4 regions of the Shewanella sp. FeAMO genome follow, and region 1 is predicted to be linked to each of the others. Evidence: predicted binding sites of a transcription regulator. Region 1 holds the regulator's gene; each other region holds the start of a gene.

Evidence for each region. Region 1 encodes sigma-54, which starts transcription at its own class of promoters, with help from an activator protein. Its sites were predicted from a motif close to GTTGGCACGNNNNTNGNNT; they were not measured.
Region 2: the regulator sigma-54 is predicted to act here: its motif matches at 2,080-2,098, upstream of glnA (glutamate--ammonia ligase).
Region 3: the regulator sigma-54 is predicted to act here: its motif matches at 5,341-5,359, upstream of ACWAU4_RS15595 (DUF3192 domain-containing protein).
Region 4: the regulator sigma-54 is predicted to act here: its motif matches at 6,357-6,375, upstream of ACWAU4_RS07525 (FlgO family outer membrane protein).

What each region holds. Positions count from the first base shown of each region.
Region 1 covers NZ_CM132201.1:4,116,176-4,123,720, reverse strand. Annotated here, with positions in the region: gene ptsN (PTS IIA-like nitrogen regulatory protein PtsN) at 1-155, opposite strand, end outside; gene hpf (ribosome hibernation promoting factor) at 158-445, opposite strand; gene ACWAU4_RS18540 (RNA polymerase factor sigma-54) at 477-1,940, opposite strand; gene lptB (LPS export ABC transporter ATP-binding protein) at 2,036-2,764, opposite strand; gene lptA (lipopolysaccharide transport periplasmic protein LptA) at 2,761-3,294, opposite strand; gene lptC (LPS export ABC transporter periplasmic protein LptC) at 3,281-3,841, opposite strand; gene kdsC (3-deoxy-manno-octulosonate-8-phosphatase KdsC) at 3,838-4,389, opposite strand; gene ACWAU4_RS18515 (KpsF/GutQ family sugar-phosphate isomerase) at 4,389-5,366, opposite strand; gene ACWAU4_RS18510 (calcium/sodium antiporter) at 5,397-6,359, opposite strand; gene mlaF (phospholipid ABC transporter ATP-binding protein MlaF) at 6,645-7,472, shown strand; gene mlaE (lipid asymmetry maintenance ABC transporter permease subunit MlaE) at 7,459-7,545, shown strand, end outside.
Region 2 covers NZ_CM132201.1:4,614,336-4,621,880, reverse strand. Annotated here, with positions in the region: gene ACWAU4_RS20655 (hypothetical protein) at 1-484, shown strand, start outside; gene glnA (glutamate--ammonia ligase) at 589-1,998, opposite strand; gene typA (translational GTPase TypA) at 2,456-4,267, shown strand; gene ACWAU4_RS20640 (MATE family efflux transporter) at 4,338-5,738, opposite strand; gene ACWAU4_RS20635 (LysR family transcriptional regulator) at 5,850-6,722, shown strand; gene ACWAU4_RS20630 (xanthine dehydrogenase family protein molybdopterin-binding subunit) at 6,757-7,545, opposite strand, start outside.
Region 3 covers NZ_CM132201.1:3,456,452-3,463,996, reverse strand. Annotated here, with positions in the region: gene ACWAU4_RS15635 (SDR family NAD(P)-dependent oxidoreductase) at 1-171, opposite strand, end outside; gene ACWAU4_RS15630 (helix-turn-helix domain-containing protein) at 168-953, opposite strand; gene ACWAU4_RS15625 (hypothetical protein) at 1,346-1,630, shown strand; gene ACWAU4_RS15620 (4'-phosphopantetheinyl transferase family protein) at 1,706-2,446, shown strand; gene queF (NADPH-dependent 7-cyano-7-deazaguanine reductase QueF) at 2,508-3,365, opposite strand; gene syd (SecY-interacting protein) at 3,425-4,066, shown strand; gene ACWAU4_RS15605 (Zn-ribbon-containing protein) at 4,142-4,915, opposite strand; gene ACWAU4_RS15600 (hypothetical protein) at 4,915-5,253, opposite strand; gene ACWAU4_RS15595 (DUF3192 domain-containing protein) at 5,420-5,785, shown strand; gene ACWAU4_RS15590 (DUF2789 domain-containing protein) at 5,808-6,038, opposite strand; gene ACWAU4_RS15585 (GNAT family N-acetyltransferase) at 6,261-6,911, shown strand; gene ACWAU4_RS15580 (DUF962 domain-containing protein) at 6,924-7,229, shown strand.
Region 4 covers NZ_CM132201.1:1,667,676-1,675,220, forward strand. Annotated here, with positions in the region: gene ACWAU4_RS07495 (hypothetical protein) at 75-305, opposite strand; gene ACWAU4_RS07500 (mobilome CxxCx(11)CxxC protein) at 314-880, opposite strand; gene ACWAU4_RS07505 (caspase family protein) at 947-2,419, opposite strand; gene ACWAU4_RS07510 (hypothetical protein) at 2,957-3,499, opposite strand; tRNA gene ACWAU4_RS07515 (tRNA-Arg) at 4,453-4,528, opposite strand; gene ACWAU4_RS07520 (flagellar assembly protein FlgT) at 4,584-5,741, opposite strand; gene ACWAU4_RS07525 (FlgO family outer membrane protein) at 6,541-7,158, shown strand; gene ACWAU4_RS07530 (LPP20 family lipoprotein) at 7,158-7,545, shown strand, end outside.

The sequences.
Region 1 (7,545 bases):
TTTTCGCGGGCCAAAAGGCTTTCAAAAATCGCTTGAGAGGAAAGGGTGGGGTACTGGGCGCTAGCGAGATCGCTAATCAGCTCCAGTACCTTTTTCTTACTGCCCGGAGTGGCACAGGTAGTGCACTCCGGCCGCAGGATGGTACTCAGTTCCATCGTTAGTGTTTTGTCAGCTTTTCTTTGTGTTTAATGACCTGACGATCCAATTTATCAATCAGAACGTCGATGGCGGCATACATGTCGGCATGTTCAGAAGTTGCATAGACTTCGCCGCCTGTGAGGTGGATCTTGGCTTCGGCTATCTGTTGCAGTTTTTGTACATTGAGCACAACGTGCACATTATTGATCTGTTCGAAATGGCGTTCAAGTTTAGAAAACTTACTTTCCACGTAGTCACGCAGTGAGTCGGTGATCTCGATATGATGTCCTGTCAGGTTGATTTGCATAGAAAGATTCCTCCAATTTCCAACTGTGGATTTATAAACTCTTACGCTGGTTCGACGGTGGTATCATCATAGCCTCGCGATACTTGGCTATGGTGCGTCTTGCAACGTTGATTCCCTGTTCTGCCAGAAGTTGCGCCATCTTGCTGTCGCTCAAAGGCTTCTTCTGGTTTTCCGCTGCCACGAGCTTCTTGATAAAAGCCCTGATCGCCGTGGAAGAGCATTCTCCGCCATCTTCGGTGCCGACATGGCTGGAGAAGAAGTACTTCAATTCAAATATTCCCCTGGGGGTATGCATATACTTTTGAGTGGTGACCCTGGAGATGGTCGATTCATGCATCTCGACCGCTTCGGCAATATCGTTGAGCACCATGGGTTTCATGGCCTCTTCACCATATTCAAAAAATCCCTGCTGGAACTGCACTATACAGTTGGCCACCTTGAGCAGGGTGTCGTTGCGGCTCTCCAGGCTCTTGATAAACCATTTGGCTTCCTGAAGATGACCTCGAATAAACTGGCTGTCTGATTGACTGCGGGCGCTACGAGCCATAGCCGCATACTGCTGATTGATCCCGAGTTTGGGCATACAGTCCGGGTTGAGTTCTACTACCCAGCGGCCGTTTTTCTTCCAGACACTGACATCAGGGATCACATATTCCTCGTCCATCGGCTGCACCAGCAAGCCGGGGCGGGGATTGAGGCTCTGAATCAGGTTGATGGCGTCACGCAGCTGATCTTCCTTGAGCTTGGTCTTGCGCATCAGGGTGCGGAAATCACGGGCGGCAATGAGATCCAGATGTTCGTCAATCAACAAGCGGGCGTCGGCCAGATGCGGGGTGTCTGCGTTGAACTGTTGCAACTGGATCAGCAGGCATTCGCGCAGATCTCTGGAGGCGATGCCGACAGGATCGAAGTGCTGGATCCGCTTGAGTACTGCCTCGACTTCATCGAGCTCAATCTCAGGGTTGCCCATGGCTTCGAGGATCTCCTCTGTGCTCTGGGTCAGATAGCCCTGCTCGTCGATGGCATCAATAATGGCGGTGGCAATGGCGTCGTCGGTATCGGAAAACGGGGTCAGGTTCTTCTGCCATTCCAGATGTTCATAGAGACCTTCGCTGGTTTCACCCTGGAAGGGCATATCATCTTCACGGCCCATGGCCGGCCCGGAGGCGCTGGCGGCGGTAAAGACTTCGTCCCAGGTGGTATCCATAGGTAATTCATCCGGCATAGACTCATTGTTCAATGCCTCTGAGGTTTCTACCGTGGAACCATCTTCCTGCTTGGCGCTCAACTCGCCGGCGTCGTTTTCCTTGTGGTTGTCGTCGATAGCGTCATCCTGGTTGTCCTCGGCCATTTCCAACAGAGGGTTGGCTTCCAAGGCTTCCTGGATTTCCTGCTGCAGCTCAAGGGACGACAGTTGCAGCAGGCGAATAGCCTGTTGCAACTGAGGTGTCATGGTCAACTGTTGACCCAGTTTGAGCTGGAGTGACGCTTTCATTATACCGCTAATCCCTACTCGTTATTTTTCAAGGAAAAAATTCAATAATAACAAACTATAATACCCGGAATTGCCACCGGATGACATGATCCTAACTATAGCCTGAATTGTTCGCCTAAGTACACAGCGCGCACTTGCTGGTTGTCCAAGATTTCAGCGGGTGTGCCCTCGGCGATCAACTGCCCATGGCTGACTATGTAGGCTCGCTCACAAACGTCGAGTGTTTCGCGAACATTGTGGTCTGTGATCAGCACCCCCAAACCGCGGGACTTAAGCTGTTCGATGATTTTCTTGATATCGATAACTGAGATGGGATCCACACCGGCGAACGGCTCATCCAGCAGAATGAACTGTGGATTGGCGGCCAATGCCCGGGCGATTTCCACTCGGCGGCGTTCTCCGCCGGAGAGGGACATCCCCAGGCTGTCACGTATGTGGGTAATATGGAATTCTTCCAGCAACTGTTCGAGTTGTTCCTCGCGCTCGTCGCTGTTGAGTTCTTTGCGGGTTTGCAGCACGGCCATGATGTTGTCATGCACCGACAGCTTGCGGAAAATACTGGCTTCCTGTGGCAGGTAGCCTATGCCTTTACGGGCACGCAGGTGCATGGGATCCAGGGTCAGCTCGTCGTCGTCAATGAAGATACGGCCCTTGTCACTCTGTACCAACCCAACCACCATATAGAAGGTGGTGGTCTTGCCTGCCCCGTTGGGGCCCAGCAGCCCCACGATTTGGCCGGTATTGACCGACAGGCTGACGTCTTTGACGACGTTGCGTTTCTTGTAACTCTTTGCCAGATTCTGTGCCGTCAGGGTGCTGGTCATTGCGGCTCCTGCTGCTGTTCTTTCTTATTGAGATCCTGATAGTTTTCCGGCTGGATAACAGTGGTTACCCTGTCTTGGCCTTTGCCGCTGCTTTCCGCTTCCAGCTGCTGCTTGTTGATGTCGTAGACTATCTTCTCTGCGGTCACTTCGCTGCCGTCTTGTTCTACTTTGGCCTGGCCCAGCAGGGTCATGATACGACTGTCTATGTTGTAGTGGATCTCTTTGGCCTTGGCACTGGCCAGACGGCCGTCTTCCAGTTTCTGGGTATAGGTAGCGGGTGAGCCCTTGGCCACCAGGATCCGCTCGCCACTCTTGTCTTCTGTGTAAGCCGTGAGTTCATCGGCCAGCAGTTTTAAACTGCCCTGGGTGACTGTGACAGGCCCGCCGTATACCACACGCTTGTTTTTGATATCGGCAAACTGATTAGCGGCGCTGATCTCTACTTTTTGCAGCAGATCTTCTTCAATGGCCACTGCCGACAGGCTTGTGATGCACAAGAGGGCACCGATAAAAAGCTTACTTGGTTTCATAGGTTCCTTTCACCTGACTGGTCAGCTTCACTTGCTGAGCATTGAGATCGGCGTACAGGCCGGATCCCTTGATATTAAAGTCTTTGCCTTCGATCAGGATCTCGCGATCTGAGGTCATGATCATGGTGTCCAGATCCAGCTCCACATAACTGGTTTTCAGGCTCTGGATCGGTTCATTGGGGCTAATGGCGTCGATGATAACATTATTTTCAAGTACCACTCGGTTACTCTTGCGATTGAGCCTGCCCTCGTTGGCAGACAGGCGCCACTGTGCCTCGCCCTTGTCCGGATAGACCAGATAAACCGGTTGGTTGAAGAAGGTCTTTTCACTGGCTTCATAATGTTCCATGTGCGCCGCGGCGACCCTACTGGCGACATTGCCCTGCTCATCAAAGTTGACCGAGCGCAGGTCATCGGCGACAAAGTCAGGCCTAACCACATCCACAGGCGCCTCACTCTGTTGAGCGTTGCGCTTGTTCTGCACCTGCCAGTAAAGGATAAGTGCAGTGGAGAAAAACAAAATAATGGCCAGGGTGACCCTATTCATATACTCATTCCGTGGGCATTTTCAAATTTGTCCTGACTGAGCAGGATAAGATCCGCCAGCTCCCGGAGCGCCCCATGGCCGCCGGCAATCTGAGTGACCATGTGGCAGTGTTGCCTTACCCAAGGATGGCCATCGGCCACGCAAACCGCCAGCCCAACTTGCTTCATCACCGGCAAGTCGACAATGTCGTCACCTATATAGGCCACTTGTTCAGGCTCGAGGTCATAATGCTTAAGCAGCGCCTCATAGGGCTCCAGCTTGTTGTCTATGCCTTGATAAATCTTGTCTACCCCCAGGGCTGTCATGCGGTTTTCGACTATCTGGGACTTGCGGCCGGTGATCACCGCCACCTGAATGCCGCAGGACAGCAGCGAGCGCACCCCATAGCCATCGCGGGTATGGAAGGCCTTCAGCTCTTCGCCGCTGTTGCTCATATAGATGCGGCCATCGGAGAAGACACCGTCGACATCACAGATAAGCAGTTTGATTTTGGCGGCTCTTTGCCAGTTATCTTCGCTTATGGGCCCGTAGAAACCTTGATGACTCATCAGATAACCCCCGCCTTGACCATATCCAGCATATTGAGTGCTCCAATCGGCTCATTGGCGCCATTGATGACAATAAGACCATTGATGTCATTCTCGTCCATCACCTTCAGCGCCTGCGCCGCGAGGATATTGTCACCACTGGTGATGCAATCACGGGTCATGACGTCGCTGATTTTTGTGGTACGCAGGTTGACTCCGGCGTCTATGACACGTCTCAAATCACCATCGGTGAAGATACCCACGAGTTGTTTCTGTTGATTGACCACGGCGGTCATGCCCAGGCCCTTCTTGGAGATCTCATACAGGGCGTCGGTGATACAGATATCTTCTGTGACCAGCGGCAGCTCTTCGCCTTTGTGCATCACATCGCTGACCTTGAGCAGCAGCTTGCGCCCTAAAGCGCCGCCGGGATGCGACAGGGCAAAGTCATCTTTGGTAAAGCCCTTGGCCTGCAACAGGGCGACCGCCAGGGCGTCTCCCATCACCAGAGTGGCCGTGGTGCTGGAGGTGGGCGCCAGACCCAGCGGGCAGGCTTCTTCCGGCACCTTGATGCACAGATGCAGCTGCGCCAGCTTGGCCATGGTGGATTCGGGCTTACCTGTCATGGAGATCATAGGGATCCCCTGGCGCTTGATGACGGGCATCAGGGTCAGAATTTCGCTGGACTCGCCCGAGTTGGAGATAGCCAATACGATATCGTTTTCACTCAACACCCCCAGGTCGCCGTGGCTGGCTTCGCCCGGGTGAACGAAGAATGCCGGGGTGCCCGTGCTGGCGAGGGTGGCAGAAATCTTGTTGCCTATATGGCCCGATTTCCCCATCCCCATCACTATCACCTTGCCGCTGCAGTCGAGGATCAGTTCGCAGGCTTGGGCGAACTCGGGGGAATCAACAAACTGGTACAGGTTATCCAGTGCTTGTTTCTCGATATCTATTACTCTGCGGCCCCATTGGCGCAGTTGCTTAGCTTCTGCCATAGTTGTCTCTCGTCTTTTTGCCCTTCATCGCTAGTGGGATTGAAACAGGCTGTATTGATAGCCGATGAAGCTTATCAGTAGTAAGGCACCGTGCCAGCGTTTGAGTTCACGTTGTTTGCCTGTGCTCAGCACCAGGAGTGCCAGGGCACAACTGGTGCCCAGAACCATATAAAAGTCGCGTCCGGCCGCCGCGGCATCGATTACGCCCGGGGCGATAAGGCCGGGTATTGCCAGTACCGCCAGTATGTTGAACAGGTTGGAGCCGACAATATTGCCTATGGCCAGGTCGTCCTCTTTCTTGAGCACACCGGCCACACAGGCCGCCAGTTCCGGCAGGCTGGTGCCTACGGCAATGATGGTTAGACCGATAACCAGATCAGACAGTCCAAAAGACTTGGCGATGCCTACGGCACCGTCCACCATCCAATCCGCCGACAGCGGCAAGAGTACCAAGCCTATTATCAACCATAGTACCGCCTTGGCGGTGGGCACATCTTTGGGGATCTCGGCATCGGCTTCGTCGGCGAGTGGGTCCTTGTTCTTATTGGTCAGCGCATGCCAGATAAGATAGCCCATCAGGCCGAAGAACAGCGCCAATAAAATAACCCCTTCGCTGCGGCTAAGATACTCATCGTGCAGGAAGTAGCCCGCCAGCACTGTGGCACCCAGCATCATGGGGATCTCCCGCTTCAGGGTCTTGGAGCTGACGGCAATAGCCCCGAGCAGGGCGGTCAACCCCAGGATCAAGCTGACATTGGCGACATTGGAGCCCAGCACATTACCCACGGCCGTATCCGGCATGCCGGCCATGGAGGCGCTGGCGGCGACGAACATCTCTGGGGCCGAACTGCCCATGGCCACTATGGTCAGTCCTATCAACATGGGGGGTAACCCCAGGTTACGGGCAAAAGCCCCGGCGCCATAAACGAATTTATCGGCACTCCAGACCAGGACGGACAAGCCGGCGAGCAGCAAGAAAATATTGAATAACATGCAGTAAACAAAGCTACGGATTCTGGCGTGCATTTTCGCCGTATTTGCTACAAATTGAAAGTATCACGGCGCGATACTATTGATTCAGTTGTGCGCTTATCCTCAATTGCGTACAATTTATCGCTTATCTTTGGCTTGGCCATACGGGTTACCGGGCGCCATTCAGCGTCAATTCAGTAAGCCTGCGGCAGTATCAAGCCTTATAACGGCGGGCCTTATGTGCCATGGCAGCTACAGCTGCGCCGTAACTTGAATTCCACTAGACAAGGTCTCCATTTCATTTTGATGCCGGAATCCAGCAAGCAGCAAAATCCTTCTCCCCTGGTCGAGGTCAACAATCTCGGCTTCAGTCGTGGTTCGAGGGTGATTTATGAGCAGATAAGCCTCACGATTCCCAGGGGTAAAGTTACTGCCATCATGGGGCCCAGCGGCATAGGCAAGACCACGCTGCTGAAGCTCATTGGTGGGCAGTTGACTCCGGATCACGGCCAGGTGCTGTTCGATGGTCAGGACATTCATAAGCTGAGCCGCCACGAGCTGTTTGAAGCTCGTAAGCGGATGAGCATGTTGTTCCAGAGCGGCGCCCTGTTCACCGACATGAATGTGTTCGATAACGTGGCCTTTGCACTCAGGGAGCACTCAGGGCTGCCGGAAGCTATTATCCGCCGCATAGTGTTAATGAAGCTTGAAGCCGTAGGACTTCGCGGCGCGGCGCAGTTGATGCCAAGCGAACTTTCCGGCGGAATGCAGCGCCGGGCTGCCTTGGCCCGCGCCATAGCACTCGAGCCGGAAATGGTGCTGTATGACGAGCCCTTTGCCGGTCAGGATCCCATCTCCATGGGGGTGCTGGTGAAGCTGATTAAAGAGTTGTCCGATGCTTTGAACCTCACCTCTGTGGTGGTTTCCCACGATGTCAGTGAAGTGCTGAGTATTGCCGACTATGTGTATGTGATCGCCGATAAGCGCATCATAGCCCAAGGTTCACCGGCCGAGCTTAAGCAGGCCGACAATCCACAGCTAAGGCAGTTTATCGACGGTATGCCGGACGGCCCTGTGCCTTTCCACTATCCGGCGCAGGATTATCAGAAGGAGTTGCTCGGTGAGCTTGACTGATTCGATAGCCAATCTTGGCCGCAATGCGCTGAGTCTGGTGACAGGGCTCGGCAAGGCGGGGGTGATGCTTTGG
Region 2 (7,545 bases), 500 kb from region 1:
TTTGATAGTAGCGTCTTTGCTGTTGTGCCTGGGGGGTTGTGACTGGTGGGATGACGATGATGACCCTGTGCTTCCGCCGGATCCTGAACCGGAGCAGTCTGTGTCCATTAATGAAGCCGAAAGCCTCAAGGTGGTACTGAGCGCCGTGGATCCTCAAAGCCAGGCACTGACCTTTAACCTGACTACGGCGGAGGGCAAACCCGTCAAGGATGCCGGCAGCAACTATCTGGTGATGTACCTCAAGATGCCGGCAGAGCAGGTATCGGCCTTCTCCATGCCTTGGCATAAGGGGGTGCGTTTCGAATGCAGCGAAACCGTCGACACCTGCGGTGGCACCATGGAAGCGCTGGAGACAGAAGGCCAATATCGCTTTACTCCAGAAGGGCTTGAGGAGTTGAACCAGACAGAAGGTGAACTCAAGTTGGCGGTGATACTCACAGGGGCCAAGGCTCAGAGTGCTCCTGAGCTTGTCGGTGCTCCCTGAGTGATTTGAGTTTTATAGCCTTAAAATAGTAGCGCCCCGGGATTGCTCCCGGGGCGCTTTTCTTGTTATCCGATGGCTTGACTCATCGGTTGATTGCAGGGCAATTAGAGGCTGTAGTACAGCTCAAATTCGACTGGGTGAGTGGTGCGGCTGACTCGCTCGGCCTCGGCTTGTTTCAGCTTGAGGTAAGAGTCGATAAAGTCATCGCTGAACACACCGCCGCGGGTCAGGAACTCACGGTCTGCATCCAGAGCCGCCAGGGCGACTTCCAGAGATTCGGCCACAGTCGGGATTTCCGCTGCTTCTTCGGCCGGCAGATCGTACAGATCCTTGTCCATGGCATCACCAGGGTGGATCTTGTTCTGGATACCGTCCAGACCGGCCATCAGCAGTGCTGCGAAGGCCAGATAAGGGTTGGCCATAGGATCCGGGAAGCGGGTCTCGATACGGCGAGCCTTAGGACTTGGTACCACAGGGATACGGATAGAAGCCGAGCGGTTACGGGCTGAATAAGCCAGCATCACAGGGGCTTCAAAGTGTGGCACCAAACGCTTGTAGGAGTTGGTGCTTGGGTTGGTGAAGGCGTTCAGGGCACGGGCGTGCTTGATGATACCACCTATATAGTACAGGGCAGTTTCAGACAGGCCGCCGTACTTGTCACCGGCAAACAGGTTGGTGCCGTCTTTGGCCAGTGACTGGTGTACGTGCATGCCGCTGCCGTTGTCGCCGACTATCGGCTTGGGCATAAAGGTGGCTGTCTTGCCGTAGGCATGAGCCATGTTGTGAATCACGTACTTGAGTACCTGGATTTCATCGGCCTTGTTGGTCAGAGTGTTGAAGCGAGTGGCGATCTCGTTCTGACCCGCGGTAGCAACTTCGTGGTGGTGAGCTTCCACAACCTGGCCCATCTCTTCCAGCACCAGACACATGGCACTACGCAGATCCTGTGAAGAATCCACAGGCGCAACCGGGAAGTAGCCGCCTTTAACGAATGGACGGTGACCTGTGTTGCCATCTTCATAGCTGGTGCCTGAGTTCCAGGCCGCTTCTTTGGCATCGATTTTGACGAAGGTGCCGCTCATGTCGGTACCAAAACGTACGTCATCAAACAGGAAGAACTCTGGCTCAGGACCGATCAGCACAGTGTCGGCGATGCCGGTAGAACGCATGTACTCTTCGGCTTTCTTGGCGATAGAGCGAGGGTCACGGTCGTAACCCTGCATGGTGCCGGGCTCGAGGATGTCGCAGCGGATCAGCGCTGTGGTTTCTTCGGTGAAAGGATCCAGTACAAAGCTGCTTGGATCTGGCATCAGCACCATGTCAGATTCGTTGATCCCTTTCCAACCGGCGATAGATGAACCATCAAACATTTTGCCGTCTTCAAAGAAATCAGCATCTACCTGATGAGTCGGGATAGATACATGCTGTTCCTTACCTTTGGTATCGGTAAAGCGTAAATCAACAAACTTAACTTCCAACTCTTGCAGCTGTTGTAAAACTGATTCGACTGACATTATCAAGCCTCCGGTAGGGTAAAGGGGGTGCCCTTTGTCAACTCTTAGTATGTAGCGTCTGGCGCCTTGTTGGTCTCTATTAAGCCAGACTCATGCCAAGATGCTAAGATGTTGAAAATAAAGGGAGTGGTAAAATCGAGGGCTGGCGAGGCAAGCGGGTTTGCACTATCATGGTGCATTGAGTGTTCCAAAAAGGTGCGTTCACCATAATGGTGCGTGCGCTGAATAAGCCGGATATTCATAGGTGTCTAAAAAATAATCCTGTGCGATAGCCCCTCGCTAGAGTAGAATGGCACGCTTTTTAAAGCAACCATCCGGGGAAATTGTGCTCCCCGACACGATGGCAGCCCAGGTTTTATAAGGCCTGGAAGGCAATCGCCAAGCAGTCATAAAGCGGTTGTACCATTCAATTTATATTGCTGCATCCCACAGAACAGAGATCGTAAGAGGCAAAACTGTGTTAGAGAATTTACGTAACATCGCCATCATAGCGCACGTTGACCACGGTAAGACTACCCTGGTAGACAAGCTGTTGGCACAGTCAGGAACCCTGGCAACCCGCGGAGAAGCCACCGAGCGGGTGATGGACTCCAACGATCTGGAGAAAGAACGTGGGATCACTATTCTGGCGAAAAACACCGCCATTAAGTGGAACGACTATCGGATTAACATTGTAGATACCCCAGGACACGCCGACTTCGGTGGCGAAGTAGAACGGGTTCTGTCTATGGTTGACTCTGTACTGCTGCTGGTTGATGCGCAGGACGGCCCAATGCCACAGACTCGCTTCGTGACCAAGAAGGCATTCGCCCAAGGTCTTAAGCCTATTGTGGTGATCAACAAGATTGACCGTCCGGGTGCCCGCCCTGATTGGGTTATCGATCAGGTATTTGACCTGTTTGACAACCTGGGGGCCACCGACGAGCAGCTGGACTTCCCAGTGGTTTATGCCTCTGCACTGAACGGTTTTGCCAGCCTGGATCCTCAGGACAACAGTGAAGATATGACCCCACTGTTCCAAACTATCGTTGAAAAAGTATCTCCACCGGATGCCGACGCCGAAGGCGCATTCCAGATGCAGATCTCTCAGCTGGACTACAACAGCTATGTAGGGGTTATCGGTGTGGGTCGTATCAAGCGTGGTAGCGTCAAGACCAACCAACAGGTCACTATTGTCGGTGCCGACGGCAAGAGCCGTAACGGTAAAATCGGTCAGGTGCTGGGCTACATGGGCCTGGAACGCCACGAAGTGGACAGTGCCAATGCCGGTGATATCGTTGCTATCACAGGTCTGGGCGAGCTGAAGATCTCCGACACCATCTGTGCTGTTGGTCATGCCGAAGCATTGCCACCTCTTTCTGTTGATGAACCAACCATGACTATGACCTTCCAGGTCAACACCTCTCCTTTCGCGGGTAAAGAAGGTAAATACGTGACTTCACGTAACATCCTTGAGCGTCTGCAACAGGAACTGGTACACAACGTGGCTCTGCGTGTGGAAGAAACCGAGAGTCCGGATCGTTTCCGCGTATCCGGCCGTGGTGAACTGCACCTGTCTATCCTGATCGAAAACATGCGTCGTGAAGGTTATGAGCTGGCGGTTTCCCGTCCTGAAGTGATCATCAAAGAGATCGACGGCGAGAAGTGCGAGCCATACGAGCAGCTGACTGTGGACGTGGAAGAAGAACATCAGGGCGGCGTCATCGAGAAGCTGGGTACCCGTAAGGCCGACATGCGCGACATGCAGCCTGACGGCAAGGGCCGTGTACGTATTGACTTCATGATCCCAAGCCGTGGCTTGATCGGTTTCCAGACCGAGTTTATGACAGCGACTTCAGGTACAGGTCTGCTGTATCACACCTTCGACCACTATGGTCCTTACAAGGGTGGCGATATCGGCCAGCGTAGCAACGGGGTATTGATCTCCAACGCCACAGGTAAGGCTTTGACCTTCGCGCTGTTTGGTCTGCAGGATCGCGGTCGTCTGATGATTGGCCACGCCGCCGAAGTTTACGAAGGCCAGGTAGTGGGTATCCACAGCCGCTCCAACGACCTGACAGTAAACTGCCTCAAGGGCAAGCAGCTGACCAACATGCGTGCCTCTGGTACCGACGAAGCTCAGGTACTGACTCCGCATATCCAGATGACCCTGGAACAGGCGCTGGAATTCATCGATGATGATGAACTGGTTGAAGTCACGCCCAAGAGCATCCGTGTGCGTAAGCGTCATCTGACTGAAAATGACCGCAAGCGCGCCAGCCGTGGCTAAGCCATAGGCGAACAGTAAAAAACCCGGCATGACCGGGTTTTTTACTGCGTTCAATTTGCCCGGCATCTCATTAGACTGCGGGATGTTTTGCCAAAGTGCCGTCCGGTGCTTGTCGGGTTCTATCTGCCAGGTGCGACCTTGCATGCAGACGGCGCCAGAATCTAGGCAACACCAACAGTGCCAGCAGCAGGTTGGACAGCGGCATTGCCAGCCAGACACCGGTTTCTCCCAAAAACAGCGGCAATAGATAGAGAAACGGTAACTGGATCAGCATATTGGTCAAGGAGATTGCCAAAGCCATCCCGCCTTTGCCTATCGCCATAAAATACATGGCTGCCAGCACTATCAGCCCCTCCAACCAGATAGCCGCCAGATGGATACGGATCCCGGTTCTGGCTTCCTGGGTTAACAAAGGATTGTTGTCGGCGAACAGGCCGATCATGGTTTCGGGAAACAGGTTGAGCAGCGCCAGCCAACTCAGGCCAAACAGCAGGGTGACCTTGGCGCCCAGCTTGACTATGGCGATGATATTGCCGGGCTGGCGGGCCCCGTGGAAGTAGCTCACAGGTGGCTGCACCCCTTCGGCTATACCCTCAGCCAACAGATAGTAGAGTGTCATCAGATAGCCGACTATGGCAAAGGCACTGACGCTCAAGGTGGTGCCATACTGCATAAACTGATGGTTATGGGCCGCCACCATAAAGCTGGTGTAAAGGTACATCAGTAGTGCCGAAGCCCCCAGTTGGATAATCCGGGCGAACTCCCCGGCTCTGGGTAGCGCATCTTTGAGCCTTGGCTTAAAGCCTGAATGGCTCGAACACAGGTAATAGCCGGCCCCCAGACACACAGCTGTTTGGGCAATGATGGTGCCATAAGCCGCGCCGTTTAACCCAAGCCCAAGTACGGCAACAAACAGATAATCCAACAGGATATTTCCAAGCGCCCCCATCACCAACAGGGCGGTGGCAACTCTGGGGCTGTCATCGTTGCGGATCAACATAGGCAGCGCCGTCGAGGCTATGGTGATCACCGCGCCCCACTGAAACACGGCAATATATCCCTGCCCCAGCTGCAGAGTCGCTTCAGTGGCACCCTGCAGCTTTAACAGTGGTTCACTCAGCCATTGCAGCGCCATAAATGCCACCAGGGCCAACAAAACAATCAGCCAGATACTGGCCAACAGGGCTCGATTGGCTTGCGTTTGCTGCTCGGCTCCGCGGGCGATGGAGATATGGCTGCCGCCACCCATGCCCACCATAAGCCCCAGGCCGGAGAGAATAAACACTATCGGCCAGGCCATGTTGATGGCGGCCAATCCTTGAAAGCCGACATAGTGGCCGACAAAAATACCTGCGCTTATCTGGTACAGGCCACTGACCAGCATGGCAGCGATGGCTGGGATGGTATAGCGCCAAAAGGTGCGTCGCAGCTGGTTGTGACTCAGTGTTTGCTGAGAGATTCCGGTATTCATAATTGCACTACCTTTAACCGAATGCAGGAAAACAGGGTCGCAGATTATGCTTGTTTTTCGGATTGGTGAAAGATAGCTTGTATCCGTTATTCGGATACTTTGGTGGATGGAATGAATTGGACCCTGGATCAACTGAGCGCCTTTGTGATTGCGGTGGAAAAGGGCTCGTTTTCGGCCGCCGCCAGAGAGCTTGGCAAGGCGCAATCTCGGGTGAGCACAGCCGTGGCCAATCTGGAGATAGACCTGGGGCTGGAGCTGTTTGACCGCAGCGCCAGGTTGCCCAGGCTGACAGCCGCCGGCGAGCAGATCTATCAGGAGGCCAAGGTGGTGCTGAGGCAGTGCCAGCGCCTGGACGCCAGAGCCCTGACGGTCAGTTCGGGCGAGGAGGCCACCCTGACGGTTGCCATGGACGAGGCCCTGCCCATAGAGCGCTTCGAGAGTTTCTTCGTGCGGGTGGCCGAGCAGTTCCCGGGTTTGAAACTCACCCTGATCAACAGCTCCCAGGATGATATTGCCCGCTGGGTCGATGAGAAAAAAGCCGACCTGGGTATCTTGTTCCGCCAGACAGATGAGCTTTTGGATTCCTTGGAGTTCAACTCGATAGCTCACTTTCAGCAGTCGCTTATTGTAGGTCGTGAGCACCCGCTGGCGAATATTGCCGAGCCTTCACTCGACCAGCTCAATCAGCACCGGCAACTGGTAATCCGCTCCCGCATCGGCGACAGCCAGTCGCGCCCCGTGTCCAGCAATCACTGGCATATCGACAGTTATTACTACATCACGGCGCTGGTGATCAAAAATGTCGGTTGGGCCCTGGTTCCTGAGCATGTGGCGACGGCCGAGTGGTATGCCAAGGATCTGGTGCGGCTGTCCGGCGCCAATATCACAGACAATCAGTGGGTCGAGATAGGCGTGGTCAGACGCAGGGACAAGGGCATTGGCCCTGTGATGCAGTGGATGCTACAGCAGTTGGCCAGGGAATAGTGCCGGAGCATGGCCCCGACACTTTATCGACCAATCAAAGCTGCAGATACTGCTTCAGTGGCAGATCCCGGTAGCGCTTGCCGCCGGCGGCTACTATGGCGTTGGTCAGTGCCGGTGCTACCGGTGGCACTCCGGGTTCGCCCACACCGCCGGGTACCTCGGTCGAGGCGATGATTTGTGTTTCTATCTCAGGGCATTGCGGCAACCGCAGCAGTTGATAGTCGTGGAAGTTCGACTGTTGCACCTTGCCATCCTTGAAGCTGATTTCGCCCAGCATCGCCAGGCTGAGGCCGAAGATGACCGCGCCTTCCAGCTGCGAATGCACTCTGTCAGGGTTAACCACAGTGCCGGCATCCAGCACTGAGATGGCCTGCAACACCTGCAAACGCTCACCATCCAGTTTGACCTTGATGGCGACCGCCACATAGCTGACAAAGCTGCGGTGCACCGCAAAGCCCCAGCCTTCGCCCGCCTTGGCCGGTGATTGCGCCATACGTTTTTCGGCGGCGTCGATGACCGTCAGATAACGCGCGACATCCACAGGATGACGACTGAGTTCTTCGCCATAGTTACCGTATTTAAAGCCCTGATCGGCAAAGTTCTCCACTCTGGGTTGCCCCAAAAGTTGCCGCCACATGGCCGGGCAACTCTGGCCAGTGCGCAGCGCCAGTTCGTCGACAAAACTGCCGATGCCGAAGGCATGCTGAATGTTGCATACAGAGCGCAGCCAGCCTATGCGGGTGTGAGCCTCGGCCTTGGCGGTTTCGCAGCGCAGCGACGGCAACTGAAACGGCAAGTCGATAAAGCCCAAATCCAGTTCGCC
Region 3 (7,545 bases), 660 kb from region 1:
GTCGGCGGGCACTTGGGTGATGGCATCTATCTTGTCGCAGATCAGATCCCAAAACTGGTTCAGATAACGGCTGCCGGCAAACAGGCTCGCCATGCCGACTATGGCAATCGGCGTGTCTTTCAGCCTTTTGTTGAGGCGTTTGTCTATCTGAGAGGCTTGTTCTTGGCTCATTGAGCATCTCCATTGGTGGCTGCAAGTTGCGGCCTGGGTTTGCGCCCTGCCTTGGCGGCAGCGGGAAACCTGGACTGGAAAATATGGTAGTTGCGTACCAGCAAGCGGCGTAGTGCAAACGGGGCACGCTTGAGGACGTAGGCTATGTAGCGGTCGGCGGCGAGGGTGTCGTCATCCTGATAGATGTCGACATAGACCCAACCGCTGACGGGATCCATCCCTATGAGTACCGAATGGGTCTGTTGGCCAATGGGAATACTCATGGCTTCGACCTGAACCACAGTGTGTTCATCGGTACTGGGCAGCATCAACGCATCGGCGAGCGTTTGGCTGTTGAGGGTGTAGGTTTGCATTTTGCTGCCGCTGTAGACCGGCAGCTTATTGAAGTGTTTCGGTGGCAGCGAGTGCGCGGCATCGATATTGTCGAGCCGGGATGCGCCGTGGCGTTTCAGACAGCGGGCCAGCCCGGAGCGCGAAACATGGGGATTGATAAACTCCTGGGTGACTTGCAACAGCCTGTCCAGCGGCATCTTGAGCTGCCAGCGCAGCCCGACAACCACATACTCCTGAATATCGCTCAGAGTGGTATTCAGATGATGCGGGGTGTGGGATTGATCCTGGGTCGACTCGCGTTTACGCCACTTGCGAACGGTTGCTTCACTGATATTCAGTAACCGTGCCAGTTGGCTGACATTGAGCTCCGACTCCTGGATAAAGCGGCGCATTTCCGGGGTGGTGGTGGCATTACGATGACGCCGTTTTCCGGTTTGAGTTTGCTTCATAATCAGCTGGGACTGGGCCCTTGGACTTCCTTTCTCGCCTGTCTGCCATGGTTGCAAACTTCCACAATACTGAGCGTCAGGCTGTTATTTCAGTAACAGGTGAAGCAGATTACCAGTGCCTGCCGCTCGATACAATCATCTGGGACTGAAAATCCTGCTTTTGTTTTAAAGACTTTTGTTCGCTAACTTCGCTTGTTGTTAACTTGTTTTTAAATTGATATAAATTGGTTGTTTTGGTTTTTTGTGCTGTAAAAATGGATATCTGATACCTATTTATCCCTAATCCCCAGTGGTCTGTTGCAGCTTATATTGCAGCTTATGTTACAACCTGGGTATCTGCCTTTAGGGCAACTGGATGAACTGGCATCAGCAACAGAAATGGAGAGTGTCAGGTGTATTTAACAAAAAATAATCTACTGGGAATGGCGAGTGCTGCCTTGTTTACTGTACTCGGCGCCGGTTGCAGTGGTACCAGTGCCACTACCGCCGAGTTGTCGCCTGAGGACGCGGCCCGCCAACAAAGACTCGATGAACAGGGATACCGCTGCGACCGGGTTAGGGTTACCGGCAGCAATATTCCCAACCGCCGCTGTACAACCGCCCAGCAGCGGGAAAGAGAGCGGGAAGAGGCGAGAGCCTATGTCGATAAAATGAATCAGCAAAACATGAATGATTAGCACTTGAGACCGAGGGGGAGGCCAAGGCAAAATAGCCTACTCCCCCTTGGTTTTTTGGAGTCTCCCATCAACGCCGTGCAACTCTTTTTGTATCCCTTACGCCAGAGTGAGCCTTTAAAAATAAAAGACCTGGCGCTGTGTCTGACGCCGGCCGAGCGGGAAAAGTTTGCCCGAATAAGCCATAAAGAGGTTAAGCAACGGGCAATAACAAGCCGCGCCTTGCTGAGAAAGACCCTGAGTACTCAAGCGCCGCTTGCAGCCCGGGAGTGGTGTTTCGATTATGGTCCCCAGGGTAAGCCGCGCCTTTGTGATGAGCAGTTTCAACAGACTCAGCTGCATTTTAACCTCAGTCACAGCGGTGATTGGCTGCTGTTGGCATTGCTGAAACATCCTTCTCCTGAGTTGCAACTCGGAGTCGATATAGAGCGTTTACGGATGCGCACGGCTATCGATACTGTGATGCGCCACTATTTTGCGCCTTTTGAGCTGCAGCAATTACGAAATCTGGATGATGCCACGCGGCGAGAGGCGTTTTTCGACCTCTGGGCCTTGAAAGAGTCTTATATCAAGGCGACCGGCAAGGGGTTGGCGCAGCCGCTCGATGGGTTTGCGTTTGACTTGAGCTCAGGGGAGGCATGCTCGGCCGAGCGGCCAGCCGAGATTGTTGCGATGCGCCGTGGGCTTTTGCTAAAGCCTAAGGAAAACACCCAATGGCAGAGTTGGCTTGGCCATATGGAGCCGGGTTATCGATTGGCCCTGACGCTGGGGGCGCCTGCAGCCATCAACTGGCAACTGCTGTGGCACCTTGGTCAGTAGCACTCTGAAATAGGTTACCGGCAAGAATGAAAAAGCGGCTTTAAAGCCGCTTTATGTTCGATTACTGTCTTGCCAGGCGTTGGCTTTCCGGCACGTGCTCAAAGTCACTGCGGAAAGGGTTGATGTCCAATCCGCCTCTGCGGGTGTAGCGGGCGTAGACGGTCAACTTGCTGCAATGGCAGAAACGCTTCAGATCGGTGAATATCCGCTCGACACACTGCTCGTGGAACTCGTTATGCTGGCGGAAAGAGATCAGATAACGCAGCAGTTTTTCCCTGTCTATCTTGGGGCCCTGGTAGCGGATCATCACGCTGCCCCAATCAGGCTGTGAGGTGATCAAACAGTTGGACTTAAGCAGGTTGGAGTTCAAGGTCTCGGCGACTATCTGCTTGTCGTCTGTGCTGTCCTCGAGCCATTTGGGGTTGAACTCATAGTCGCTGACTTCAATATCCAGATCGTCAATGCAGTGCCCCGGCAGCTCAACAACTCTCTGACTGTTGAAGTGCTTGGGCTCAATCACTCTGACTTTTACCTCGCCATTGGCACAGCGGCTCAGATCTTGGGTCAGGGTCTGCTCGACGGCTTCAGTACTGTCAAAGCGGGTTTGATTGAAACTGTTCAGATAGAGCTTGAAGGATTTGGACTCAATTAAATGCTCACTGTTGAGATCCAGCTGGAACTCGGCGATGGCCACCATGGGCTTGCCCTTGGCATTGAGCCAGGAGAGTTCATAGCCGGTCCAGATATCGGCCCCCTGAAACGGCAGAGGCGCACTCAGGTTGATTGCATCACGGTTGAGTTTGCGGGGCACACCCTGCAACAGCTCAGGGGCGTAATGCTCTTGATAATCTGTCTGCTGACCCAGTGTCAGGCCAGATAAGGCTTCGGCGTTCCGGTAAGGGTCGTGATTCTGTGTCATCAAGCGGGTTTCCGTGTCAAAATAGGCCACCATTATACCTGAATTTGGAAGTGCGATAAGTGTCTTGTGCCCAGGCGTTGGAGCAATTTCTCAGCCGTTATCATCAAAGTTACCAGTCGAGTCTGGGGGAAGGCCCCAGATATTATGCCAGGGGAGAAGCCTCGCCCTGTTTGCTGCAGGAGAATGGCGAAGATCCGCTACTGTGGCAGACTATTCGCCGTGAACAGCCAGGCAGTTTTGCCAATGTCAGTCATGCGCTGGAGTTGCCGTTGCATGCCGATATCGACGAGTTTTATGGACAGTTTTTTGCCGCGCATCTGTTGTTTGAAGCCGATTTCGGCGAAGGGGAACTACTGCAGCCCTGGAGCCAGGACGATTTTGAGTTTCTGCAGCAGAATCTGATTGGGCACCTGATGATGAAACGCAAGCTCAAGCAGCCACCGACCTGGTTTATCGGTCTATTGGGGCAAGGTGATGAGATGATCTGCGTGGATAATGAAACCGGTGCTGTCTGGCGTGAGACCCCTGGTGAGCTCCCCTCAAAGAAGCTGGCAGACAGTCTGGAAGAGTTTCTTGTTATGTTGCGCCCCAGAGTGGCGCCGGCGGTTGAGCCTGTGGAGCCGGCAATGGCGAATGTCGACCATCCCGGTCTCTGGGCGCGGATGAAGCTTATGTGGCAACACCTGTTTTCCCGCCGCTGACAGTCGGGGTTACCACAATCACTATTGATTGATGATCACTGCTATTGATGATCCTAGACTATTGATTGTCCCAGTTTATTGATGATCCCAGGAGAGGTTGGAGACTATCCGGCAGTTGTCACAGCGGAAATGAAACAGATCCAGCAACGGGCTGGGTTGGCGCCAGTCCGGGTTGCCGCAACGGGGGCAAGGACGGGCCAATTCGGCTTGCTTACTCTCTCCCCCGACCCGGTAAAGGTAGTAATAGGTAGGAATTTTGGTCAGATATTCGATACGGCCGCGCAGATCCCAGCCGCGGCGGAACAGATCGCTATCCGGGCTGGAAAGCTCCTCAAGTGCGGCAAATTCGGCCTTGGTTGCTGCGGCCATCTGCAGTTCATCACAGGCTTGCCACTCGGTTTGCCAACGGATCACCCGCTTGTGATCGCCGTTGAAGGTCGCGGGAATGCGGTAGAGTGGAATGGGTAGCAAGTTATCGCCGCTGCGCAGCGGCGAGCACATATGCACATAGCTGGTATAAAGCAGCTGCCAACTTGGGGGCTCCAGGGTGCTGACCTCGGAATTGATATCCTGACCTATGAGCTTTTCCTTGGGGGCCAGCAGTTTGGCCTCGGTTAACTGCTGCAACGCCTGTTTGGCCCAGGGACTGTTGTGCCTGTTGGCCAGACTGGTTTCTTCCGGTAGCAGCAGCCTGACTCTGAACTCCCCGTCCCTAAAGGCCACCGCAAATTCCCGTCCCAATACCTGACCGTTGGCCCGCCAGGCCTCAAGCAGGGTATTGATGGCTTTTTCTGCGGCGCTGATAGTGGTGTTGGCAAAGCATTCAAACCTGAGTTCGCAGACAAACATTATTGCTGTTCCTCAAGCTTGGCGAGTCTTTGTTGCAAGGCCGCGAATTCTTGTTTCAGTTGCTGCTGTTCCTGGCGTAGCTGGCTGATTTCCTGCTGGAGAACTTCTACTGTGGTGACAGCTTGTTGTGGCACGGTTTCTTGCAGTTGAGGTGCGTCTTCAAGCAGTTTTTCCCGTTCACTCTCTGGCAGGGATTTGAAACGCTGCAGACCTTCAACCAGCAGTGGCATTGGTAACTTGTTGCCGAGTCTTGCCTTAATCAGTGCCAGAGAGGGAGTATGGCCGCTTTGGGCTACTGCCGCCGCGGCGGCCATGACCTGTTCCAGTGGAGTGGACATCTTGGTAAAAAACCTCACATTTTCGCGAATAGCTACATAGTGCAGCAGTTGTTTGCTTTTATCATTTTGATATTTATCGGTTTATTTGTTGGCCTGCATGTTGCATAGCGTTTGCTGCATTTGCTTAACAAAAGTCAACATTTGATAAATATAACAAGGAGTGACAATGAACAAGTTATTACTGCCACTGATGGGGATTGCAAGCTTAGGGCTTAGTGCCTGTGTGGTCAATGTCGGCGATCACGAAGCCAACTGGGATGAAAAGGAGTCCTGGCAATTGCAGCAACAGCAAAATCAGCAACAACTGGCCAAGTTGACTCTGGGGATGGATCAGCAACAGGTGCAGCAGCTCATGGGGCAGGCCGACTTTAATGAAGCCTTTCTCTCCAATGATCAGCAAGTACAGGTACTGTTTTACCGTACCCGCCACAGACACAGTGATGGCAAGACCACCAAGGATGAGTGCACCCCCTTGGTGTTTCGCGATCAACAACTGATTGGCTGGGGCGATAAGGCTTACGCGCAGCTGTAATTCAAACTCATCCCAATTCCAATCAACTCCTGAGCTGGGCGTCCAAATGGTCTATGGTGTCTGACCATTGGGCGTCCTCGGCCAGAGCCTCCGTTAAAAAAGTGCGCTGCGCTTCATTCCAGAATGGTGCATCCACCAGTTTGACTCCCTCGGGGATAGAATGTGCGCCGATAAAGCCTTCTATCGCCTTGCTGCTGCTGGGGAGTCCCAATTGCTCAAATAAATGGGCCAAGTCTGTGTGGGTGGTATCCATATTCTGACCTCCTGAAATCCCGACATATATTGCCAAGGTGATGAGTGATGGGTGAACAAGCCTTAATAAAACAGATAGTAAGCCTTATTCCTTCCCCTTAGCTTATACCAATCTGCCTAAAGATGAAGTGACAATGCCTGGCAAGCAAGATCAAGATATTGCACTTTGATCCAATATTGTTAAATTGGAAATTGCCCTTTTGGCTGACAAGGACAACAACAAATGGAAACCCAGACTCCCGATTCTCTGCGTGCCGTCTACCTGACAGCGGAAGATTTGCGCCTGGCCGCATCAATTCTCTATAACGCCTATCACTATGATGCGTTTTTTCAGCAGACCTTGCCGGCCGCCAATGCCGTCGAATATGAACAAAAGCTCAGAGCCGCGATCCGTGAAGAGCTCAATGAGCTTTGGCAACAGGAGCAGCCTCTTATTGGGTTGTTCGACGCTGAGCGCTTGATTGGGGTTGCCTGCGTGGTGACCTCATCACTTCCCCAAGGGGAGGGACGCTATTGGCATTGGCGTTTGAAAATGCTGCTGGGGACAGGCTGGCAATCGACGCAGAAGTTGATGCAGAAGGAGAATTCAATTCTGGAGCACCTGCCGGCTACTGAATACGGCATTATACAGTTCATTGCAGTAGCTTTAACCGAGCAGCGCAAGGGTTATGGCAAGTTGCTCGTCCAGGCGGTATTGGGTTGGTGTGATGAGCAGCCGGAGCTGGAAGGGGTTGGAGTCTTTGTGACTGAGGATGGCCATTCTCATCTGTTCCGAGAGCAAGGCTTTGTACCCGTGGTTGAGCTCAATATAGGGCAGTTAACCGGAGAGTTGCTCTTTTACCACAGTCATACTGATGATGACGTCTACCAATAACAGGAGTTAAGAATGGAGCAAAAGTACAAGAGTTTTGCTGAGTTTTATCCTTTCTATCTATCTCAGCATTCCGATCCCGTATGCCGAGGTTTGCATTATCTAGGTTCGACCCTGGTATTGCTTATTCTGTTATTCAGCCTGCTTAGTGGACAATTTGTATGGCTCTTGGCTCTGCCTGTGGTGGGTTATGGCTTTGCCTGGATTGGTCACTTTGGTTTTGAACACAATAAGCCGGCGACCTTTCAATACCCAGTCTACAGCTTGATGGCTGACTGGGTCATGTTGGCCCAATTTGTCAGTGGCAAACGTCGTTTCTGAGTGTTTTTGGTTATTTACCAGTACCAATGTGAGATATGTCTCACAAAGCTGTGCGACAAACATAAGACTTATTTGCTGTTCTTACTGGCGAATAATTAAATATTGTTAATAAACAAGTGATTAGCATTTCATTAGAGACTGCTGAATATTTGTCATTCCCAGCCTGTTCTAAAATTGACCATCTCAAAGAGGGGTCCTTGGGTACACTTAAGTTGTGGTCAGGGCAGGATGCTTTGACAGAGCTTCCAAGGAAAGGAACTGAAGTTACGAGCCTCAAGGAAGAGAGGGCCTCAAGGAAGAGGGAGCTGCAAGGAAA
Region 4 (7,545 bases), 2.4 Mb from region 1:
CGAGAGTTGATGAGGAGAATTTAACTTTTACTTGTGGGGCCGCGAAGCGGTCCCACACCAAGTTTTTGTTAAGACTAACTTCTACCACAACAAGGGCAACCACCCGGAGTTGGGCCAAAATTGACCGTAGACTTGTTAACAGTAACACTTTCATTGAAATGCTCTAAGCCTATCGATTCTTTAATTTTACCATCTGTTGTGTGTGGGTATTTTTCGAAATCTTTTATGATTTCAAAGAATTCTTTTTTCTGAGATAAATCAAGACCCTTAAAACCATTCAAAACATGCTTAATTTTGTTATCCATTTTTACTCCTAAAAGTTGCCACAGGTATCACAATCACTGGCTGTCAAGGATTGTGGAATTGTATTACATGTTTTACATGTGCATTTATACTGAAACAAAGATAATCTCATCGCGAAGCGTTTTTCCTTGTCAGTTATATTTTGAGTGTTATCTTCAATCTCTTGTCTTGTATATTCATCTCTTAATCTAGATATGTCTCTTTTTATTTTTGTTATGTTTTCACTACTTAATTGTTCAAAATCATTAGTTAGTCTGGTGTTGTTTTTTACTGCGCCAATCGCATATGAATAATTATCATCCCATTTAAATGACAGCGACAATAAAGATAAAATTGCTTGGGTTATAGTTAAAATGCCGCAAATTGGTAGCAATATGTTTTTCAAAATTTCTTGTTCGGATGAAAATGCAGCAACAAATGTACCTAATGCAAGAGGGAGTACTAACCCTAGAAATGTTATACTTTTGAGCCAAAAACCATATTTAGATACTCTTTTTTCAAAAATTTTGACAGTACCAAAACTGTAAAATTTTTTATCAAAACATTCTTTTTTTATTTGTGTTTCTTCTAGTGTCATAATTTTCTCTAAGGTATCGGTTAGTCTTAATGCCGCATTCAGCGGTTTATCCGCTGCAATGCCTTGTTAGATTTCATCAACACCGAACTTGCTTTTAATTAGGTCAATAATGTTATTTTCAATGTCTTTCAACGACGATTGAACTAGCCGCCTAATGGCTTCATGTTCTTTAAAGCCACAATGAAGTATCTTCCATTCGTTTTGATTTTGAGTGCCTCTTTTATCCCAGCTCTTTTCTGTCTCAGCCTCATACTTAGAAAAGACTGTAAGCTTCGACTTTGAAAAGGCATGTGTAAAAAATAGTCTGTACCAGTTTAAAACTTCTTCCTTGGGTTTGAAAATAATAACGACTGAATGCTGCGGCGATGGGGCTGTTAATCGGAATCCATCAATAACATCTCTATATTTTGTTACTGGTCTGTATTCCGTAGTTTTGTTAAAACCAAAACGATCTTCGGACACTACTTTTTCTTTTGCTTCGTACCCTTCTTGAGTATAAGTTTCCGATGCAAAATACTTTTCCTTGCTATCCTGTATCCATTTTCCAATTCCTTTTAGACCAGTAATCCCAGTGTAATCTTGCTGAGTATTGATCTCTACCTCAAACAATGAAGTAATTATTTCGCTCCATTGGTATGAATTAAATTCATTAAAATATACTTCCAGTGACTCCTGAGCTTGCTCAGAATTACAATAGCTTTTGCTTTTCTCTTGGATCAGACGAATAAGTTTTTCATTTCCACTAGCTTTAGGCCCTTCATCCACTTCACCTACAGCTAATTCAGGTGTTTCTGTACGAGTATTAGTTTTCAGGCTATCTCTCAATGAATCTGCAAGCTCATTTGATACCGTGCAAAAGATTTCAGTATTATCAGCCTGCTGAATAAAGAGTGGTGTTTGATATTTCTTAACGCTAACATCGTCAGAAATATAGTCCATTATATCTCTGTATCTGATGTCTTCCCCCTCATAGTTGAGCAAAGACATTGCAAAACTCTTTGTGAAGACGCTGAAGTCTTCTAGAGCAACAGAGGATTGATTGCTTGACGAAGAAAACAAAAAGTATGTTTTTTTGAATGATTCAGATGATGACTTCTCAAAAATTGATCGTAGATCTTTATCAGACTTAATGTATTCCGTCCCTGCTTGGCACGCGTCAACCACTTTAATAGTCTGCTTTGGACTTAAGGACTTTAGCATGGAATCAAACTCACTATTTCTTAGCGATGTTTGCTCAATTTTTGAAGAGCTAAAATCTGAAAACAAATAGAGGAAGTCATCTGGCGTACTTGATCCATGCCCCGTGTAGTAAAAGAATATCTCATCTATAGCGTCATCTTGGTGCTTCCTAATATATGAAGCAACTTCAGCTTTCAATGTTGTGCTCTTTTCATTACCGTCCAACGTAAGGCAGTCATCATAGCAGCCTGATCCAGCGATGATTTTTGAAACTACCTGTATATCCTTTTTACATGGCGGAAGGTTGGCTTCATTATCATATTTGGATACGCCAATAAGTAAGGCTATTCTCTTTCCCATTTACCCGTTCTCTATTTAAGTACCTAGTGAAATCTAACATTTTAATAGTGAGACCTTGCAAGCTTGGCCTACCTTCTAAGGAAGGAGGTGATTTATGTATCGGCGAAGCAAAAAGTACCAACAGCAGGTTGTTTATTTGACTGCGGCGTGGGCTGTTTGTCCTTCGGACACGCTTCCGATTATTCCGCACATCCTGTGCTTCACCCTTCGGGACAGCTGAAGCTGTTCAAAAATGTTCCCGACATTTTTGCCGCGTGGCGAGCCAGAGGCCCTTCGGCTCTAGCTAAGTGACAGAAACTGTTCTGTCTCTTGTTCTTCGGACACGCTACCGCCCATGGATTTCGGATTCCAGCATTCCTGCCGCCCCCTAAGGGTATGATTGTATGGAACAAGTGTTCCACTTAGCTCGAACGTATCACAGCTCTTTTCGATCGTCTCTAGGACATTTGCTCTTTCTTACAAAAAGTTGCGTTTGCTCAACAAACGGGTCTTCAGGCTTCTTGTCCGACTCGTACTGTGCCACACGGTACTTTTCAGTTACTTTGCCTCAGCGCAGATTTTATCTCGGCGTTTAGCCAATTCAGGGCTGCTGTCCTTCATCGCTTTTAGTATGAGCTGATTACATTCTTTCTCTTTAACCTGCTGCTCTGTTTGCCGTACGGGTTCGCCTGCGGCGCCTGTCTTTGGATTGAAAAGAAATGATCTTCCAGTCTTTGGGGTCGGTTCGCCTATTTTGGCTATCACGGGTCTGTAATTAAGGGATGCACTGCAATACATCCGCGATAAGCTGCGGCCCTTTGAGTTCAGGTTTTTCATGCTGGATAGCTGATTGCACAAATCTGTGAACATGGCTTTCGCTTGCAGCGAGCACTTGGAATAGGACGTTGCTTGCTGCTTTAGGTCGGCACAGACACTTTCTTGCTTTACCTGCCAGAGAAAGTGCTGGAATCGAATATCGGTGCCCTTGTAGGTGAGTGTTTGGGCTGTGACATTGGTGTTTGCCGCATCAATGTAGGCGTTAGTGATGTTATTGCTCACCATCTCCAGATAGGCGGCGAACAGTTGCGACAGCGGATCCATGACTCATCCTTAAGTAGCTGCTTGCATGTAAAAGCTTGGCTTTCCTCTAATTATTTAAGGATATTACCGTCTTTCATCCGACTTTCAAATGCTTTGTGTCACGGCTGATTTTTGGTTTTGATATGGTCTGTACACTTATTGACTGCTCTCCAAGGAAAAGCGGTCTGTGCAGTCTGCCTGAGAAAGCACCCATGTAAGCACTCGGGTGATGACTTCAACCCCAAAGCTGACAATGCCTCGAAGGCGGGTTAGGGCTTCATCGCCGTAGCGGCTGGTTTTGACTGCCGGAATACCCGAAGCACAACTGAGTTGCTAAAGATATACACCTAATTCCCAGGCACAGGCGGAACTGTGACCTTCCGAGGCATGGATGCCGAGGCAGAGCTTACAAGGATGTACTTGCAGCGAGTCACAGGATCGCCTGTGCGAAAAGGACTGTTCTCGGACGTCCTGTCCTTCACGGCGTGCCCATTCGCGCCGCAGGTGATGGTGAACTGGCAGCTAAGCGCAAGTTTATTGGTGAGTTCTGGCTTAAAGCCATGATAGCCGCTGTACCAGCGGCGTAAAGTCGTGGAGCAAATGCATCCATGTACAACGAGCCAGCTCGACATCCCTGACTCGCGCTCGAAAGCATGTTGCTGCGCAACACTCGCCATGTCACAGGAGCGCCTGTGCGAAAAGGACCGTTCTCGGACGTCCTATCCTTCACTGCATTCGAGCTTCCTGTCCATCCGCACCGCAGGTGAAGGGTCATTGCTTAGCGAGAGCTAAATCCAAGTTGGTTGGTTACTTTGGGCTTTAAAGCCACGATGGCCACATCACCAACTCAACGTTTTCCCAAAAGAAAACTATCAGAGAACAAAATCATTAATTTGAAGCGCCTGAATCGGCAGAAAAAGAGGAACTGAAAGAAAAGCTTGAAACTTGTGCAAGCAGTCACAAGCAGAAGTGACTGGTCTCCCCACAGGGACTCGAACCCCGATCGGTCGCTTAGGAGGCGACTGCTCTATCCTGTTGAGCTATAGGGAGACGCCAGTGATTATACTGGTTTTCACCCGGATGAAAAGGCTTTGGATTTAATTGCTTAAATCTTAATCGCGATGTCATTCACCTGAATGTTGAGGGCGGCATTTTCACCGCTGAGCACTGCGATGGCACTTTCCTCCGTGACTTGATCTATGGTGATTTTTGCCCGGGTTTCTCCGGCCACGGCGCGCATCTGGTTCATGCGGTCGGGCAGGTTTTGTTGCAGCACGATTTGGAACTGATCGCCCACGCGGATGCCGTTGCGTCGCCCAAGGTTGAGTATCACTCTATCTTGTTGACGCACGACTATCTGTGCCAGCAGCGGTCTGCAGGCCAGTGCCATATCGATATCTTTACTGGCATTGGCCAGCACCTTATCTATGGCCTGCCCATAACTGGCACGCCAGAATCTGTCGCTGTTGGGGGCGACGGATTCATTTTTGGCAAACTCCCAGGGCGCGGAAATGCTGTAGTTCTGATACCAGATCTGCTCGCCGCTGATCCCATGATAGAGGCTGAGCTGCAGCTGAAACAGTCGCTGAGGCTCGCTGTCCCACAGGCCCATAAAGCCGGACTCGGCCGGTTCGGTGGAGATATCTATGATTTGCGGCAGCAACAGATACTGGCTGTCGGTAATTTCACTTATCCAGGTCGGCAAACGGTAACCCCGGATATTGATAAGCTCTTCTTTGATATCCAGCCGCTCTTTGGCATGCAGGTGGGCAAAACTGGTGGAAGATTGCTTATCCAGCGTTGCCGCTATCCGCTCGGACAGGCTTCGCTGGAAATTTTCCAACTGACCATAACGCAGTTGGCTTCTGTCCTTAATGCTGGCCTGTGGCACCAGGATAGCGGCCTTGATGGCTGAGCTTTGGCACTTGTTATCCGGGCCGTCGAGAATATCGAGCCGCATAACCACCTTGAGCTTGTCTCCCTGGCGCATTTCGCTGACCAGTTCGACACTGCTTATCTGCGCCTGGCTGGAGAGGCTGAAATCGTTTTGGGTCAAGCGCCCCTGGCTGACACTCTGGGTTGATTGGAAACTGCCGCCACGGGAGAGCAAGGCCATGTTGATGGCGTTGTCCATTGCCGCTTCCCGTGCCTGGGTCAGATTGCCATTGATTATTTTGGCTTCACCTCGGGCCTCGGTCCACTCTGCCATGGCGTTCAGGCTGATGCCTAGCAGCGGCAGCAAGAGCAAAGGGCGCAATCTCATAAGACGGTTCCTCAAAATAAGAGTCAGGGTGACGGAATTTTGCCGCCACTTAAACTGGTATCGCTTGCTATTCAAATTTTATGCCAGCGCCATCCATTCACAGCTGATGCAGCGCAGTTTGCGACCATGACTAAAGCGCGGCAAGAGTTTGCCGATAAGGGAACAGAGAATATAAGTTCCCATTGCCCGCCAGTGGATAAATTGAAGGGGCAAATGAAGGTGTGGGAAATGAAAAGGCGTAGATAAGCCCCTTAAACATCTTCGTAAAAGCCTGTAATAAGCTGCCAGGCAACCGGGTTTGTTCGCCGGTGTCATCTGTTTGTACTTGGTCTGCAGGCCTGAGGAAGGTGCGAATAAGTCCTCGTGGCACTCTGGCTTGCACAGCAATTGGCGTTCAAGGCATCTGACTGAAGGCATGCTGGGGCCTGTCAAAGTCGGATAACGCAGAAAGCCGGTTGCTGTGAAAGCCCCGAAGGGCGTAGCTTACAGACCTGTCTGCTGTGTTGTGCTTCTTGCAAAGGACTAAGGCCATTTGCTGCGAACCACGCCTTGCATCCAAGCCCGTAAGCCGACGCAGAGCACACATGGGACTTGCTCGCACCTTCCCTTACTTAGGTTGGTATTTTATTTGCATAGCTTTACCCCAGTGAAAGGAACTTGGCGCTAATCGAGTTAGCCGTGGTGCTTAATGACAACCTCGGAGAAAGCGCGGCATAAGTCAGGTCGGTCAAGGTTCATGCCAGGTCCAAGAGTCGCCAGGTTCCTCAATAAAGCAAGTGCCCGCCAGGGTACCAGTGGGATGGATATTATGTATAAAGCCCTGTGTATATTGCCTTTACTCTTGCTGCCTGCTTGCAGCATGACTTCGCCGCAACAGCAGGCCCAGGTCAAGTCGCAAGCGGCGCCAGTCAATCTATTGGCGCAGCAGTTGGTTGATGAGTTGGTAGCTCATAATGACGCTCTCAAGCCGACCCAGCCGCTATTGGTGATGACACCTGTGATGGTGGAAGACATGCAGAGCAGCAATGCGCTCGCTTCACAACTGCAGCAGGGGCTGATGACGGCCTTTCATCAGCGCGGTTTTAACCTGGTGGATTTGAACCTGGCCGATGCGGTGCGGGTAACGCCACAGGGGGATTTCATCCTTACCCGTGATTGGCAGCAACTGCCGACCGATATTGCGGTGGAACATGTACTGGTCACCAGCATGAGTCAGGCCAAAGGTGAAATGCTGTTCAACAGCCGAATTGTCAACGTCAACAACAACCGGGTGCTTTCGGCAGCCGGTGTGCGGGTACAGGAGCAAGAGCTGCCCGGCTACCTGGCACCATCCAATAAGGTGGTGTCAAAAGAAGGGCTGCTTTATCGCTACGAAAGCCGTGGTGAGGATAAGGGCCGGATAGTGGGAGACAAGTAATGAAGCATTGGAACAAAACACTGTCATTGGCCACGCTGGCGCTGGCGCTAATTCTGGGTGGCTGCGCCGATAAGGACAGATATGTGCAGTGGGAGACTGAGGCGCCGAGCAGTTTTCCCAAGTTGACGGCAATAGGCTATGCCCCGCTGGCCAGCCAACCGGCCAAGGAACAGTCGCAAAAGGTGCTGATGGCGATGCAGGCATCCAAGATTGCCGCTTATCGGGAATTGGCCGAACAAGTCTATGGTCAGCGATTGTCGGCCGACAGCAAAGTCAGTGACTGGATGCTGAAAGGCGATAATATCCAGGCCTCGGTTTCCGGAGTGATCCGCGGCGCCAAGGTGGTGCGCAGTTATCCGGCCGGAGATCATTATGTGACCGAACTGG